Regions from separate parts of the Paraburkholderia sp. BR13439 genome, predicted to be linked through region 2. Evidence: riboswitches for the same ligand, from Rfam matches in the RefSeq annotation. Region 2 holds a riboswitch; the other holds the start of a gene.
What was found. A riboswitch is a leader RNA that binds a small molecule or an ion and turns the genes downstream of it on or off. The one in region 2 is predicted to bind cobalamin.
Positions count from the first base shown of each region.

Region 1: another riboswitch for cobalamin. It lies ahead of cobW (cobalamin biosynthesis protein CobW); the one in region 2 lies ahead of AB3X96_RS14165 (TonB-dependent receptor).

Region 1 covers NZ_JBFPKN010000012.1:6,069-10,484, forward strand. Annotated here, with positions in the region: gene cobN (cobaltochelatase subunit CobN) at 1-922, opposite strand, end outside; gene cobW (cobalamin biosynthesis protein CobW) at 936-2,027, opposite strand; cobalamin riboswitch at 2,230-2,508, opposite strand; cobalamin riboswitch at 2,589-2,857, shown strand; partial or broken gene cobA (uroporphyrinogen-III C-methyltransferase) at 3,101-3,826, shown strand; gene AB3X96_RS22945 (cobalamin biosynthesis protein) at 3,890-4,324, shown strand; gene cobO (cob(I)yrinic acid a,c-diamide adenosyltransferase) at 4,321-4,416, shown strand, end outside.
Region 2 covers NZ_JBFPKN010000006.1:117,207-121,622, reverse strand. Annotated here, with positions in the region: gene AB3X96_RS14170 (FecCD family ABC transporter permease) at 1-387, opposite strand, end outside; gene AB3X96_RS14165 (TonB-dependent receptor) at 478-2,409, opposite strand; cobalamin riboswitch at 2,501-2,765, opposite strand; gene AB3X96_RS14160 (ATPase) at 2,986-3,345, shown strand; gene AB3X96_RS14155 (cell division protein ZapA) at 3,342-3,656, shown strand; RNA gene ssrS (6S RNA) at 3,735-3,916, shown strand; gene AB3X96_RS14145 (EVE domain-containing protein) at 4,056-4,416, shown strand, end outside.

The DNA of each region.
Region 1 (4,416 bases), on a different contig from region 2:
CGTGGTTGTCTTTCAGCCAATCGTCGCGATTGCCGCCGCTCAGGATCACCTGGAACACCGGCGCCTCGCCGGCGAGTGCGAGCGGCTCGGGGTCGTCGATCGCGGACGCGGCGAACGCGGTGGTGTTCAGCACCAGCGCGACGCCATGTTGCGCGCACAGCGACTGCACGACATCGCGGCTCATCGCATCCTTCAACGACGTGATCGCGAGAGGCAGCGGATTGAGCCCTTGCGCTTCGAGCGCATCGATCAGCGCATCGAACACCGCGGTATTGGCGGCCTGCAGATGCGCCTTGTAGAACAGGATCGCGACAACCGGCGCGTCCTCCCGCCAACGCGCCTGCCAGTCGGCAACGGTAGGCGTATCGCGCTCGGGGTGATACAGCGACGCGGCCGGCAATGCGCGCGGCGGCTCGGGTTCGCGCCCCCAACCGAGCGCGCGGTACGCGATGCAGCGCAAAAACGCCTCGGCGTTCTGCGGACCGCCCTCGCGCAGATAGCGCCACAACTGCTGACACAACTCGGCGCTCGCGGTGCTGCGCGCGAGCAGGTTCGGGTCCTCCTGCAGATCGCCGGAAAACATCGCGAGCGTTTGCTGTTTGCGCTGCGCGAGCGCGACGACCTGCTCGATGCCGTACGGCCAATACGCTTCGCCGCCGAGATGATCGACGACGACCACGCGCGCATGCTGCAACACGTCGTCGAGATAGAAATCGACCGAGGCCGGCTGACGCAGATACGTGACGTTCGCGAGCCGCAGGCTCGGGAAGCCCTCATCGAGACGCGGCACCACGCTCGCGAGCAGCGACAGCGTGGTATCGGCGGAACTGAGCACGACGATATCGGCGGGCTGCTGATCGATGCGGATCACGCCCTGCGTATCGTCGACGAAACCGCCCGGCGTCGTGCGCAGCAAATGCATGCTTGTGCGCCCGTTATGCCGTCGCGTTCGACGTCGCGCCGAGCGCCGCGTCGAACGCCTGTTGCAGCGCGGGTTGATCGAGGTCTTCGCCGATGAGGACGAAGCGGCTCAGGGCGTCGTCGCCGTTTTCGCCCGCCTGCCAGCGCCGGTCGAAGTAGCTGTCGAAGCGCCGGCCCACGCCCTGGATCACGAGGCGCATCGCCGCGCCCGGCAGTGCCGCGAAGCCTTTGACACGGTAAATCGTGTGGTTTTCGACCAGCGTCTGCAACGCGGCGAGCGCCGCGTCGCGCGACGGCACCGATGCCTGCACGACGACCGAATCGAATTCGTCGTGGTGATGATCGGGGTCGTCGGCGGAACCGTGGTGGTCGTGACGCAGATGGATCGTCTGTTCCGACGCCGCTTCGAGCCCCAGCAGCGTATGCAGGTCGAGCTGCCCCCGCTGCGCGCGCACGATCTTCACCTGCGGCGGAATCTCCGCGCGGATCGCGGCCTCCACTTCGTGCTGCCGCGCGTCGTCGATCAGATCGGTCTTGTTCAGAATCACCAGATCGGCAGCCGACAACTGGTCTTCGAACAGCTCGTGCAGCGGCGACTCGTGATCGAGATTCGGATCGGCCTTGCGCTGCGCATCGACGGCGACGGGGTTATCGGCGAACTGCCCGCTTGCGGCGGCCGGGCCATCCACCACCGTCACCACCGCGTCGACCGTGAAGCCGTTGCGGATCTGCGGCCAGTTGAACGCCTGCACGAGCGGCTTCGGCAACGCGAGCCCCGAGGTTTCGATCAGCACGTGATCGAGTTCGTCGCGCCGCTCCGCGAGCTTTTCCATCACCGGGAAAAACTCTTCCTGCACGGTGCAGCACAGACAACCGTTCGCGAGTTCATACAATTGCCCTTCGGTCTCGACGCCGTTTTCATCGCAACCGATGCCGCAGCCCTTGAGGATTTCGCCGTCGATGCCGAGTTCGCCGAACTCGTTGACGATCACCGCGATGCGCTTGCCGCCCGCATGCTGAAGAATGTGCCGCAGCAACGTAGTTTTGCCACTGCCGAGAAAGCCGGTGACGATCGTGACGGGAATCTTGCGCAATTGAGTTTGCATCGTGAGGTCCATCCCTTTGCGTTGCATCGGTCTGCCGCAAGTTCCGCGCATCGGTCGGCATCGGCTGGCGAATGGAGCGAATGAAGCACGCGCAACAGTACCAGCGATCACCAGAAACGGGGACGAACGACGGCATTGCCGCGACAACGGAAATACAGAAAGCGGAACTGAGGTCATGAACGCGCCGCCGCATCCCCGCGGCGGTCGTTCTGCTTCTTCGGGCCGGTATCCGGGCTGGCGAAAGCGCCGCTTCCCCTTCCCGGACGAGTGGTTTCTCGTCCAGTGGTGATATGTCGACGCGACCTTGCGCGAGGACATCGAAGCCGGCACCGCGGCGCCCGGCTATCAAGCCGGAACCGCTTTTCGCTTACCGTTGCGGGGACAGCACAGGTTAGCCGCTCTAGCGCAGATGGCTCCCTGTTTCCCGTTTAACTGCATGCGCACGAACGCGCACGCGAGCACCCAAAGTGCGTGCGAGTGTAGGCCCCCGGGCATGCGCAGTCAAGGAACGCAGGGCGTCGGAAAGCGCCGCCGAGGCTTATCTGGCAAGGCGTCATGTGCTATCGTATGCGCGCGTTTGGTGCCCGCACATGCGCTCGCATGTGCAGTTAAACGGGAAACAGGCAGCGCGTCGCGCGTTCAACCTGTGCTGTCCCCGCAACGGTAAGCGACCTGCGGCGCGCGATTCGATTCGCCTTCGATTCCGCTGTGCCGCGCATGCGTTTTTTGATGCCACTGTCCCCGCGAATCCGCAGATTCGCAACCGGCACGGGAAGGCGAAGCGCGTGAGGCCGCCAGCCCGGATACCGGCCAGACGTGGAGGCGGCGCCGCATGCATCCGTGCATCAGGTTGCGCCGCCGGCCGCCGGAATCCGCGGGGAACGGATGTGAAGGCGTAGAAACGTGGCATCGCGCGTGTCGTGGCGTTCTCACTGAAGAATCCGCCGCGAACCGCACGAGTGGCCGCGCCCCGATTCGCTGTACCGCATGACATCCATATTCACCGCCGCGTGCACCGTCGCGCGCCGCTTCTCTCCCCCAATCTCCGCATGGCAGGCGCCATGCACGCCGCGATGACGCGCGCCTGGCTGATCGGCGCCGGTCCCGGCGACGTCGAACTGATGACGCTGAAGGCCACCCGTGCGCTCGCGCAGGCCGATGTCGTGCTGGTCGACGATCTGGTCAATCCCGACGTACTGCAGTTCGCACCCGCCAACGCGCAAGTCGTGTACGTCGGCAAACGCGGCGGCCATCCGTCGACTCCGCAAGCGGACATCGTCGCGCAAATGCTCGGGCATCTGCGCGCGGGACGCAGCGTGGCGCGGCTCAAAGGCGGCGATCCGTTCGTGTTCGGCCGCGGCGGCGAAGAATTGCAGGCGCTGCAGGCGGCCGGTATCGAAGTCGACGTGATCAACGGCATCACGGCCGGCATCGCCGCGCCCGCGACGCTCGGCATCGCGGTCACGCATCGCGATTACGCGCAGGGCGTCGTGTTCGTCACCGGCCACGGCGCCGACGGTGGCGAGCCGGACTGGGCCGCACTCGCCGCGACGCGCATGACGCTCGTGATCTATATGGGCATGCGGCGGCTCGGCGAAATCGTCGGCGCGTTGCTCGCGGCCGGCATGTCCGCCGATACGCCCTGCGCGGCGATCGAATCGGCGACGCGGCCGGAGCAGCGTCACGTGCTCGCGCCGCTGCGCGAATTTGCCGAGGCGGTCGTGCGCGCGGGGCTCGGCTCGCCGGCGATCGTCGTGATCGGCGGCGTGGCCTCGTTCGCGCTTGCGCGTGATGCGGCCAAACGCGACGGCCGAGTCGCTCACGAACAAGCTGCGAGCGCGATTAAAACGCTGAGCGTCGGCATAGGTTGCCGCTTGCACAGCGATGCGGCTGACATCGAAGCCGCCGTGCGCGCAGCACTCGGTTCGAATGCCTTCGAGCAGATCCACACCATTGCGACGATCGACGCAAAAGCCAACGAAGCAGGTCTGCTCGAATTCTGTTCGCGCCATCAACTACCGCTGCGACTGTTCAGCCGCGAGCAGATCGCCGCCGCACCGGTCGCGTCGCCGTCGGCGGCCGCGCGCGCGCATCTTGGTGTCGACGGTGTGTGCGAACCGTGTGCGCTACTGGCGGCAGCAGCGTCGGTCTGCGCGACAATCACGCAAAACGCACGTCTGGTCGTACGCAAGACCACGCACGCCGGCATTACCGTCGCGATTGCGGCGGCGAGCGACAGCGCACCCGGCGACGTAGCGCCCTTCCATCCCGCCCCTCAAGATCAGGACCTCCGATGAAAACCGACCCCGAATCGCATCAACGCATGACCGAGCGGCGCCGCGAAGGCCACGAAAAGAAGCAGGCCAGCGCGACCGTCGAAAAAGGCCTG
Region 2 (4,416 bases):
ACCCGCGAACGCGCTCGCATCGACGATCCACCATGCGCCGCCCGCGATCATCGCGACCAGCGCGAAGCTGGCCGCGCCGCCCGACACGCCGAGCACGTACGGCTCGGCCAGCGGATTGCGCAGCAGCACCTGAAGCAGCGCGCCGGCGAGCGCGAGCAACGCGCCGCACGCGAAGCCCGCGAGCGCGCGCGGCAATCGCAACGTGCGCACGATTTCGCCGGCGAGATCGTCGCTGCCCGTGGCGCCGAACGTGTGCGTTGGCACGAGCGCCGCAAGCACGCGCGACGGCGCGAGCGGCACGCTGCCGAGCACCAGCGACGCGCCGAGCAGCGCGACGGCGGCGAGCGCGAGTCCGAGCCAGATCGCGGCCGCGCGTTTCGCGTTCATCGGGCGCGGCGTTGCCATCGCGGCGGACAGCGAACCGGACGCGCGACTCCTCCGCGTGCCCTCACGCATGCGGCCAACCCGGCGCGCGCGTCACTGCTGCTGCCAGCCGAGCGTGACATACGCACCGCGTCGCGGCGAGTTATACGAGTAGGCCGTCTCATAGTCCTTGTTGAACAGATTGTCGATTTGCGCGCTGACGTACCACGCCTTCGTGATGTTGTAGCGCGCCGATAGATTCACGATGCCATAACCACCGAGGTTACCGGTGCTGTCTGGACGCGGGCCGCTGACGATCCACTCGCCGCCAACCCGCCATCCACCGATGCTGCGATTCGCCGCGAACGACCCGAAGCGTCGCGCGCGTCGCACGAGGTCGGTACCGCTGTCGAGATCGACCGGGTTCTGCAGCGTCAATGTCGCGCGTACGTCGGTCTTGCCGACATGACCGCTCCACGATCCTTCGAGTCCCTGCACCTTCGCATGGCCGACGTTCTCCGCGAGATAGATGCCGGGGATCGTCTGCACGTAGTCGATCAGATTCGTATAGCGCGTCTGGAATGCGTTCAGACGCATCACGCCGAGCGCGTCGGTCGCGTACTGCAAACCGGCTTCGACCGAGTGACTGCGCTCGGGCTGGATCGACGGGTTGCCGCTGATCGGATAGTACAGATCGTCGAAGCTCGGCGCGCGGAACGCATCGGAATAGCTTGCGGTTACCTTCCAGTGCGACGTGATGTCGAAACCGTAGCCGAGATAGTAACTGTTCGCTCCGCCGAAATCGGAGTACTGGTCGCGGCGTACGTTGGCCTGAATCTGGTTGCGGCCGAAGCGTGCGCTGTAGCCGGCGAAGACCGAATCGACGTGACGGTCGGGCGCGGCGAACGTGTCGGAGTCGAGAGTCTGGTCGAGATGCTCGTAGCCGAATTGCAGCTTCTGGTTCGCGGCGAGCGCGAAATCGTTCTGCCACGTGTACTGGCGATTGTCGGTATCGAAGCGGTCGTTGTAGATGCCATTGGTGTTCGATACGCTGCGGTCGTCGCCCTCGGCGAGCGTGAAGTGGGTGGTCCACCACTCGGTCAGCTTGCCGTTCGCAAACACCGACACCTGACGCACCTTGCTATAGAGGTTGTTCAGATCGGTTGGCACGCCGTACGCATTGTCGTAGCTGTTGTTGTTGTTCGACTGGAAGTAGCTGACGCCCGCATCCCACTTGTCTGTGAACTTGTGGCGCAGCGACGCGCTGATGCTCTCGTTCAGATTGCCGTTCGCGTTCGGATTCGCGGCCGGCGCCTCGAGCGGATCGAGCGACGAAAAGCCGTCGCTCTTCGTGCGAGCGAGCGAGATGTTGAAGGTCGTGCGGCCGTCCTGATCGAGCGCGCCGTTCACACCGGCCGTTTGCGTCTGCGTGTGGTAGCTGCCGTAGCCGAGCGAAAAATTGAAGCGCGGCGGATGATCGCCGCCGTCTTTCGTGAACACCTGCACGACACCGCCGATCGCGCCCGAGCCGTACAACGCCGACACGTTGCCGTTCACGACTTCGACGTGATCGACCTGGTCGAGCGGAATCTGTGCGAGCTGAGCGGAGCCGAGACTCACCGAATCGACGCGCACGCCGTCGATCAGCAGCAGCGATTGCGTCGACGACGCGCCGCGCAGAAAGAGGCTCGTGGTCGAACCGGGGCCACCCGTGCGCGAGATTTGCGCGCCGGGCGCGAGTCGCAGCAGGCCGGGCAGATCGGTCGCAGTCGTGTCGGCGATGTCCTGCTGATCGAACTGCGTGGTCTGCGGGATCGCGTCGCGCAACGCTTGCGCTCCGCGTTGTGCGGTCACGACGATCGGCGAGAGCACGTTGCCCGATGCATCGGCGGAAGCGGGATTGGCCGCATCGGCAACGTTTGGGGCGTTCGCGGTGCTTGCATCCGCAGCGGACGATGAAGGCACAGGCTCGGCGCTTTGCGCATGCGCGACGAGCGGCAGGCTCGCGAACGCGAGCAGCGTCGCGTGGGCGATGGGGGACAACATGGGATGACATTCCTGTGGATAGCGTGCGCGGCCTGCTTCCCCGCAGGCCGACGCGTCACGAGGCGTCCCCCATGTTTAACGTTTTCGCGGGGGGACGTCCCTCTTTTCTGGCCGGTATCCGGGCTACGACACATCGATCCCGCCTTCCCACGCGTGACGCGCAGTGGCACACTCGCAGATTGAACTTCCAACCGTGCGACAAGGACCGACCTGCATGAGCACATCACATGCGGTCGTTTACCGTTGCGGGGGCAGCGCAGGTTCGCGCAGCCGGTTTGGCACCGCGCGCGCCCTGCTTCCCGTTTAACTGCGCGCGCCGAAAAGCGCGCGCGGGCACCAGAGTGCGGGAAGTGTAGGAGCGGCTTCGCGGGGCGTCAAGAAAGGCCAACCGGAGCGCGATCCGTTCTGTCGAATGCAGGTTATTGTCCGATGGATTGCCGGTCTTTTATCTTATGGTCGACGACACGACTCGCAACGAACCTGCACGAAGCGATGCTGTTACGTCTCGAAACGAGACAATTGTCGGAACCTGTAATATTCCGCGCTAAAATGCGATGTCTTTAGAGGACGCAGCACATGCTCACCGAACTCGAATCACTCTCCCAGAACATCGGCAAGCTGATTGCGATCAGCCAGCGCCACAACGAAGCGCGGATCGCGCTCGAAGAGCAGCTCGCGCAAACACGTGCCGAAGTACAAGCCACGCACGCAGAACTCGCGCAATTGCGTGCCGAGCGCGATGCACTGCAAGCGGAACGCGACGCGCTGTCCGCCAAGATCGACGACGCTCAGGTGCGCCTGAATGCGATTCTCGAAAAATTGCCGCGCGCACGCGCAAGCAGCGAACCGGATAACCAGCTCGATCTGCTCGAGTCCGCCCAGCCCGAACACGAGGAAGCGGAAGGCGACGTGAGCCGACACGGAGAAAGCGCATGACCACCAAGCAGATCGAAGTATCGATTCTCGAAGTACCCTACCGTCTCGCCTGTTCGCCTGAAACGGAAGGCGCGCTGCTCGAGGCGGTCGCGCGCGTCGACGCCGAGATGAAGAAAATCCGCAGCGGCAGCAACGTGCGCGGCACCGATCGCATCGCGGTGATGGCGGCGCTGTCGCTGGCATCGGAACTGCTTAAGCTGCAAAGCAGTGTGCGACACGGAGAAGCATTTCCTGCTGAAGAAATCCGGCGTACAATGCAGCAAATGAACGAACAACTAGGTACTGTGATTGAGCAGTACAGCATGCAGTAAGCAGTAGTTGACTCAATAGCGGGCCGGTTTCGAACCGGTCACTTGTTCAACGGTTTGTGTTGTAGCTTCATCGGTTTAGCTTCCCTGCCTGGTTCGCCAAGGTCATATATTCCTTGAACCAATGCCATGTGCACGGTTGCGGAAATTTGTAGCACGGGTGTGCGCGTCACTCTGTCTGATGTACCCGAAGTGTTGCTAACTGCGACCAATTCTGAACCCTCGGTTCAGGATGCCGGCCTAGCGGCTAAGGCGGGGACCTTATCTGGAACGGCATCGGACTTCGGTTCGATGCCGTTTTTCTTTGGTCGTCGTTTTTTCTTTTGTGTACCTGTTTCAGGGGCTTTCCCGCGTGCGCCTGTTGTTGGCGCCTCGTTCAATCTCACACGCTCACTCCGATTCATGCGCTACTGGCTGATGAAGTCCGAACCGGACGAAGCAAGCATCGACGACCTCGCCAACGCACCGCATCGCACCTTGCCGTGGACCGGCGTGCGCAATTATCAGGCGCGCAACTTCATGCGCGACGTGATGCAGGTCGGCGACGGCGTTCTCTTCTATCATTCGAGCTGTCCGGAACCCGGCATCGCGGGCATCGCGGAAGTCTCGTCGACCGCGTATCCGGACCCGACGCAGTTCGATAAAAAGAGTCCATACTACGACGCGAAATCGTCGCCGGAAACGCCGCGCTGGATGCTCGTCGACGTCGTGTTCAAGAAGAAAATCCCGCTGATTCCGCTGGCCGCGCTGCGCGAGCATGCCG